Regions from separate parts of the Brevibacterium pigmentatum genome, predicted to be linked through region 2. Evidence: riboswitches for the same ligand, from Rfam matches in the RefSeq annotation. Region 2 holds a riboswitch; each other region holds the start of a gene.
What was found. A riboswitch is a leader RNA that binds a small molecule or an ion and turns the genes downstream of it on or off. The one in region 2 is predicted to bind thiamine pyrophosphate.

Region 1: another riboswitch for thiamine pyrophosphate. It lies ahead of thiO (glycine oxidase ThiO); the one in region 2 lies ahead of GUY30_RS03085 (TenA family protein).
Region 3: another riboswitch for thiamine pyrophosphate. It lies ahead of GUY30_RS04605 (ECF transporter S component); the one in region 2 lies ahead of GUY30_RS03085 (TenA family protein).

Annotation. Positions count from the first base shown of each region.
Region 1 covers NZ_CP050153.1:1,518,698-1,520,890, reverse strand. The annotation lists gene thiE (thiamine phosphate synthase) at 1-672, opposite strand, end outside; TPP riboswitch at 684-787, shown strand; gene thiO (glycine oxidase ThiO) at 777-1,979, shown strand; gene thiS (sulfur carrier protein ThiS) at 1,976-2,193, shown strand, end outside.
Region 2 covers NZ_CP050153.1:715,444-717,636, forward strand. The annotation lists gene GUY30_RS03080 (phytoene desaturase family protein) at 1-250, opposite strand, end outside; gene GUY30_RS03085 (TenA family protein) at 306-998, opposite strand; TPP riboswitch at 993-1,098, opposite strand; gene GUY30_RS03090 (ATP-grasp domain-containing protein) at 1,106-2,131, opposite strand.
Region 3 covers NZ_CP050153.1:1,049,027-1,051,219, forward strand. The annotation lists gene GUY30_RS04600 (ABC transporter ATP-binding protein) at 1-417, opposite strand, end outside; gene GUY30_RS04605 (ECF transporter S component) at 417-1,043, opposite strand; TPP riboswitch at 1,066-1,174, opposite strand; gene GUY30_RS04610 (purple acid phosphatase family protein) at 1,321-2,193, shown strand, end outside.

The DNA of each region.
Region 1 (2,193 bases), 800 kb from region 2:
CTCCGTGAGCACCCGTGCGGCCGCAGCGGGGTCGTCTGCCGAGGTTATCGCACGGACGACGACGGCACGGTTCGCGCCCGCCTGCCGGATCGCGTCCAGTCTCTCCCCTGCCGCGATGCCGCCGATCGCGAACCACGGTTTGCTCGCCTCGGCGGCGGCAGCGGTCAGCAGTGCCGTCCCCACTGCGGCACGGCCGGGTTTCGTCGGGGTCTCCCAGACCGGCCCGACGCAGAAGTAGTCGGTCTCCGTGTCCGCCTCGGCGGCGAGCGCCTGCTCGAGGGAATGAGTGGAGCGTCCGAGGATGACGTCGGGGCCGAGCACGGCCCGGGCCTGACTGCTGGTGAGATCTCCCTGACCGACGTGGAAGACATCGGCGTCGGTGAGCAGTGCGACATCGGCGCGGTCGTTGACGGAGAAGAGTTTGCCGTGGCGTGCGGCGACATCCCTGAGGACTTCCAATGCTGCGATCTCGGCGCGGGCCTCGAGGCTCTTGTCCCTCAGCTGGATGATGTCGACTCCCCCACGGTAGGCGGCGTCGAGGAACTCGGCGAGGTCGCCTTGAGCGGCCCGGGCATCGGTGCACAGGTAGAGCGACGCTTCGGCCAAACGGGCCTGCCTCCAGGCTCTCTTCGTCTGCCGCGCTGCGGTGCGCGGTGGCATCTGTGTGGTCATGGTCATAGAGTAGAGGAGTTCGCGGGAGCCTCCCAACGAGGCTGAGAGGGCTTAAGAGCCGACCGTCAGACCTGATGCGGATCATGCCGCCGGAGGGAGAAGCTGTGAGAGTCATTGTCGTCGGCGCCGGAATCATCGGCCTGTCCACGGCCTGGTACCTGCGCCGCCTCGGTGCCGAAGTCACCATCATCGATCCTGTCCCCGCGTTGGGGGCGAGCCATGCCGCCGCGGGGATGATCGCTCCCGCCGCCGAGGTGGTGTGGGGGCAGACTCCCCTGTACCCGTTGATGCAGGCCTCGGCGCAGATGTACCCGGAGTTCGCTGCCGAGGTGGCGAGCGCTGCCGCGGTCGACCTCGGCTTCACGGATGCCGGAACTCTCGTGTGCGCCGGAGACAGTGCCGATCTGCAGGCACTGCGAGAGCTGCGCGAAGCTCAGTCGCGGTCCGGTTTCGCCACCGAAATCATCACCGGCAGCGCTGCCCGCCGGGTCGAACCGTCGCTCTCACCTGCTGTGGCCGGTGCCGTGCACATTCCTGGCGATCGGTCGATCGATCCGCGTCGGGTCTCCGCCGCTCTGCTGTCTGCCGTGACGAGTGAATCAGGGTTCCTCCTCATTCGGCAGCGGGCAGTCGAGCTGCTGAAGGACGGTGATGTGACAGTGGGCGTCGCGCTGAGCGACGGTCGTCGGGTGGAAGCCGATCAGGTGATCCTCTGTGCCGGCAGCACCAGCAATGCGATCGCCGGTGCACCGCAGCTGCCTCTCCGGGAAGTCTGGGGTGATGTGCTGCGACTGCGTGCCCCCGCCGAGGCGACTCCCCTGCTGACTCGCACCATCCGCGGGCTGGTCAGCGGCCGCTCCGTCTACCTGGTTCCTCGCCCCGACGGAGAGATCGTCCTCGGCGCCAGTTCTCGCGAGGACGGACTCTCCGGCACCCCAGCCGGAGCGGTCCACCGACTGCTCGCCGACGGACAGCGATTGGTCCCGGGCATCCTCGATGCGGAGATCGCCGACATCACCACCCGAGCCCGGCCCGGCTCTCCCGACGACCTGCCGTTCATCGGACGCATCGATTCCGGCTGCGTCGTGAGCACCGGGTACTTCCGGCACGGCGTCCTCTTGGCCCCATTCGGCGGCAGGCTCGGGGCCGAACTCGCTCTGGGTGCCGTCTCCGACTGGATTCCTGAGGGAGCGGCCGAGTCCGTGTCCCCACACCGCTTCACCACCGAAACCACCTCTGCCTACCCGAACCACAGCCCTGCCTATTCGAACTACAACCCTGCCCACTCAACGAGGAGCATGTCATGACCGACCGCGAACACCCACCGACCATCGTCCTCAACGGCGAACATCATGAGCTCTCCGGTGCCACCTCGGCGCTCGACCTCATCGCCGACGTCACCGGACGGGAACTGCAGGCTGACGGGTCACCGGCCGACGGCGGACGTCTGGGCATCGCCCTGGCGGTCGACGGCGAAGTGATCCGTCGCGGTGCCTGGTCCGGGTTCGCCCTGGCCGACGG
Region 2 (2,193 bases):
GCTCCATGCCGCGGGCGCGCAGGTCGAAGTCGACGAAGAAGGGGCTGGCGATGGCCAGCGGGTGGACGGCCGAGCAGATGTCATGGGTGACGCCGGGAGCCAGCCCGAGGTCGAGGGTGCGGGCACCGCCGCCGATCGTCGGCTGAGCTTCGAACACTTCGACGGAGAGGCCCGCGCGGGCCAGGGTGACCGCGGCGGCCATGCCATTCGGTCCGGAACCGACGACGACTGCATCAACCTCAGTGCTCATGAGGCCAGTCTAGGGGAGTGGGGTGACGCGGCTGCCGTGTGCGGTTCCGGGCGGATCAGTTTTCATAGACGTTGTCGAAGAAGGCACATTCGAGGTCGACGGCCTGCTGCCAGGTGCGGGCCAGGGTCTCGGCCTCTGAACCCTGGCTGTCGTCTGTCGGGAACACGCGTTCGAGCTCGTCGACGAGGAACTGCACCCATCCGCGGAAGGCCTCGCCTCGGTGGAGGTCGATCCATCCTCGGTGAATCTGTCGGTGCGGCATTTCCTCGCGGGATTCGGCCCAGTCGAGGTAGAGCCATTCTGCGACGACAAGGACGACGAGCAGCTGCGGATACGACGCCGAAGCGACTGACGAGTCCATGAGATCGCGGAACCCAACCGTCGGGGCGGTCAGTTCCGGGTGGAGATAATCGGCTGTATCGACTCCCAATTCGGCGAAGGAGTCGACGAAATAGGTGTCCTCATCGGCGACGAGCGTTCCCAGCTGTCGGGCGAACCGCAGCTTCGCCTCGAGTTCATCGGCGTGGGCCACGCACGCGCCGAGCATCGACAGAAACGACTCGAAGAACTGATAGTCCTGCACCAGATAGTCACGCATGACTGCGTCATCGATGGTGCCGGCGAAGAGCTCTCGGACGAATCGGTGGTCGACGGCTTGTGCCCATTGTCGGCTCGTCGACTTCATCAGTGTCGACACGGATCCGTCGGCGGCGACCTCTATCGAGCCGCCGACATCTGTGGTGGTCATCGCTCTTCCACTCCCTCCGCCGGTGCTCACCGGATCAGGTTCAAAGGGTCTGCGTACGCACTCTCAGCACCCGTCGATCGGCGCTCCCCTGTAGTTCTTCGATACTATCACCGGGCTGCGGATCCGACGGGGGACACGGACGGTGGGGCCGCCTCGGCGAGGGTGTCGGATACGAACTCCGCGATGCGGTCGGCGGCGGACTGGCGACCCGCCGACTGTTCAGCGGACTCAACGGACGGGTTGTAATTCGTGTTCGTGTTGATATCATAGACGACCTGCCGGCCGTCAGCGGTTTCGATGAACTCGATGCCGGCGATCTCGATGTTCAGGTCGGCCAGCAGCGTTTCAAGAGGGCTGATCAGCGGCGTTGCGGCCGTGATCTCCTCACGGCGAGCGAACGGGGGAGCCGCCTCGACGTCGGTGTCAGTCCCTGCACCGGGAACAGCGCACGCATCGGCCGGGCAGAGCTCGAACGATCCGCCGGAGACGTCGACGCGCACCGCATAGTGGAAACGTCCGCCGATGAACTCCGCGCGGGTGATGAACGGCCGCTTCGGCTGCACATACTCCTGGACGAGGGTGATGCCGTCGATCGGTGCATTCGCCCCGCCGGGTGCGAACTCATCGGCGGCGGCTGAGAGCTCGGCGTGGGAGTCGAAGCGACGCACGCCGAGTCCCTTTCCGCCCTGGTTGTGTTTCGTGATGAACGGGGGAGTGAAGCCGCCAGCGGCCTCGACGAGCGCCTGTGGTCCGAATGCGGCTGCGGTGCGCGGCACGTCGAAGCCTCGGCCGACCAGCTCGCGATGCTGACGGATCTTGCTCACTTCGAGCTCATAGACCCCGCGACCGTTGATGACGCGGCGGCCGGCGGCGGCGAGCCAGTCGAGGACCGCGCGTCCGTACTCCTTGACGTGCGGATCGGTTCGGGTGTGCGCCGACGCTGACAGCCGCGACCAGAACAGACCTTCTGGTGGTTCGGCTGCGAGGTCGATCGTGGTCTCGGGCAGAAGCCATTCGACATGTGCGACACCGAGGCGGTCGAGCGCCTCGGTGAACGGGGCGATCCATTCCGGATTGTCGTGGATGATGTAGACCGCCGGATCACCGGTGACGGGCAGGGCATGAGAACTCATCGCGAACCTTCACTATGGGGAGCCGATGCGGACTGCGGACGCATCGGCGGATCTGCTCAACA
Region 3 (2,193 bases), 330 kb from region 2:
CAGAGCGGCACTCGGATGTTCCGGAGGCAGATCGAGTCCCAAGGCCTGCAGAGATCTGGGGACCTGAGCCTCGATGACCGCGGCCGGGAGTCCGAGGTTCTCCATCCCGAACGCCACATCATCACCGATGCGGGAGAAGATCACCTGCGAATCGGGATCTTGGAGGACCAGCCCGGTGCAGCCTCGGCGAGGATCCGGTTGCTCACCGCCGACGAGGAGTTCACCGGTGGCCTCACCCGATTCCTCGGGCAGGACACCGGAGACGGCGTGGAGGAACGTCGATTTCCCGGCTCCGGAGGCGCCGAGCAGCAGCACCTTCTCTCCGGCCGCGATCTCCAGGTCGAGCGGACCGACTGCCGGCGCCTCACGGTCGGTGTGCGTCCATGAGAAGCCGGCGGCCGTGATCGGCAGCGCCATCAGCGACGGCCGGAGGCGAAGGAGCTCAGAGCCCCGGTGGCCGCAATCGCCCGGTAGGCGTACCACGCGCCGATGCCGGAGATGACGAGGCCGGAGATCATCGCGCAGACCGCATAGATCGCCTGGAAGCCGAACTGCCATTCGGCGTTGTACATGATGTTCTCGCTCACGGCCATGAACGCCGCGGCCAGCACACCCGAAGCGGCGGTGACCCACAGGGTGAAGCGTTTGTAGCCGAAGGCGGCGAAGACGAGTTCGGCACCGAGGCCCTGCAGCAGTCCCGAGAGCAGAACGGTCGCCCCGAAGTGGGAGCCGAGCACGGCTTCGACGATCGCGGCGATGAGTTCGCACAGGAGTGCGGCACCGGGTTTGCGGATGATGGCACCGGCCAGCGGACCGGCCAGCACCCAGAGTCCGGCGATGAGGCCGATCGACGGCGGGAATGCCTGGAAGGCGAGTTCGAGAACCTTCCAGCTCAGCGCGAGCACCCAGAAGACGAGTCCCACGGCGATGCCGAGCACGGCGGTGGTGACGTAGTCGACGACCCGCCACTGCTTGGATTTCGGCGCCGCGGTGAAGGCGTGTGAAGGGGCGGGGGTGGTGGTCGGCGCGGTGGTTTCCGGCATTGTGCCTCCTCATTTCAAGGAGGGGTGAAGAGTCTCGACTTCCTTCGGCGGTACTGACCGCATCAGGTTCGAGGGTCTGCAGCTTCTTCTGCACTCTCAGCGCCCCTGACGGCGCTCCCCTGTCGTAGCCACCACTGTACAACAGGTGAGCGAAGCAGCGACCGAGACTGGAAGCGAAGCAGTGGCCGAGAACGGTCATCGAGGATTCACTTCGCGTTCCCTCGTTCGTCGACCAGCTTCGAACGGCTAGACACTACTGATCAGTAGGAATAGGCGGGTGAACACTCATCGACTCAAGCGACCGCTCAGTGCCCTGTCCGCCGCCACGCTTCTCGCCGCACTGGCAGCGGCACCGGTGCCCGTTCGGGCCGAACCATCGCTCGGCTCAGGCGGACCCGGCTCGACCGCGAGCCAGAGCCCCAGTCAGGATCCGAGCCAAAGCCCAAGCCAGGACCCGGGGCAGAACCGCGCGGAATCGCCCGCCGAGGCGGATGCGGGAAGCGAAGCGATCACCGATGCGGTGCTGCAGGTCGGCGCCGACCCCACTGCGCGCAACCTCTCGTGGATGAGTGAGAGCTCCGGTGGGGGAGAAGTTCGATGGGCGCCGGTGAGCGAGCTCGAGGACGGCAAACTCCCCGCCGACGCAACAACGGCTGAGACCACGGACTCCGGACTCGCCACCGACCTCAAGCGTCACTTCAACGATGCGAACATGACCGACCTCGAGCCCGACACCGAATACGCCTACCAGGTCGGCAACGAAGAGGACGGATTCACCGAGGTGCAGCGGTTCACCACGGGAGACGCCGGAGGTGACGACGAATTCCTCGTCTTCGGCGACCCGCAGGTCGGCGCCGGTGGCGGAGACCGCGACGACGCCGCCGGTTGGGACCGGACACTGAGCTCGGCAGCAGCCACCGCCGAGGACCCGAGCTTCTTCTACTCGCTGGGCGACCAGGTCAACTCCGCGGGCAACCAGCACCAGTACGCCCAGTATCTGGCACCGGAAGCGACCCGGACGATCCCGCAGGCGACGACGATCGGCAACCACGATGTGTCATCGAAGGCCTACGAACAGCACTTCAACCGGCCCAATGTCAGCCAGGACCACGGCGGCGGTGGCGTCATCACCTCCGGAGGCGACTACTGG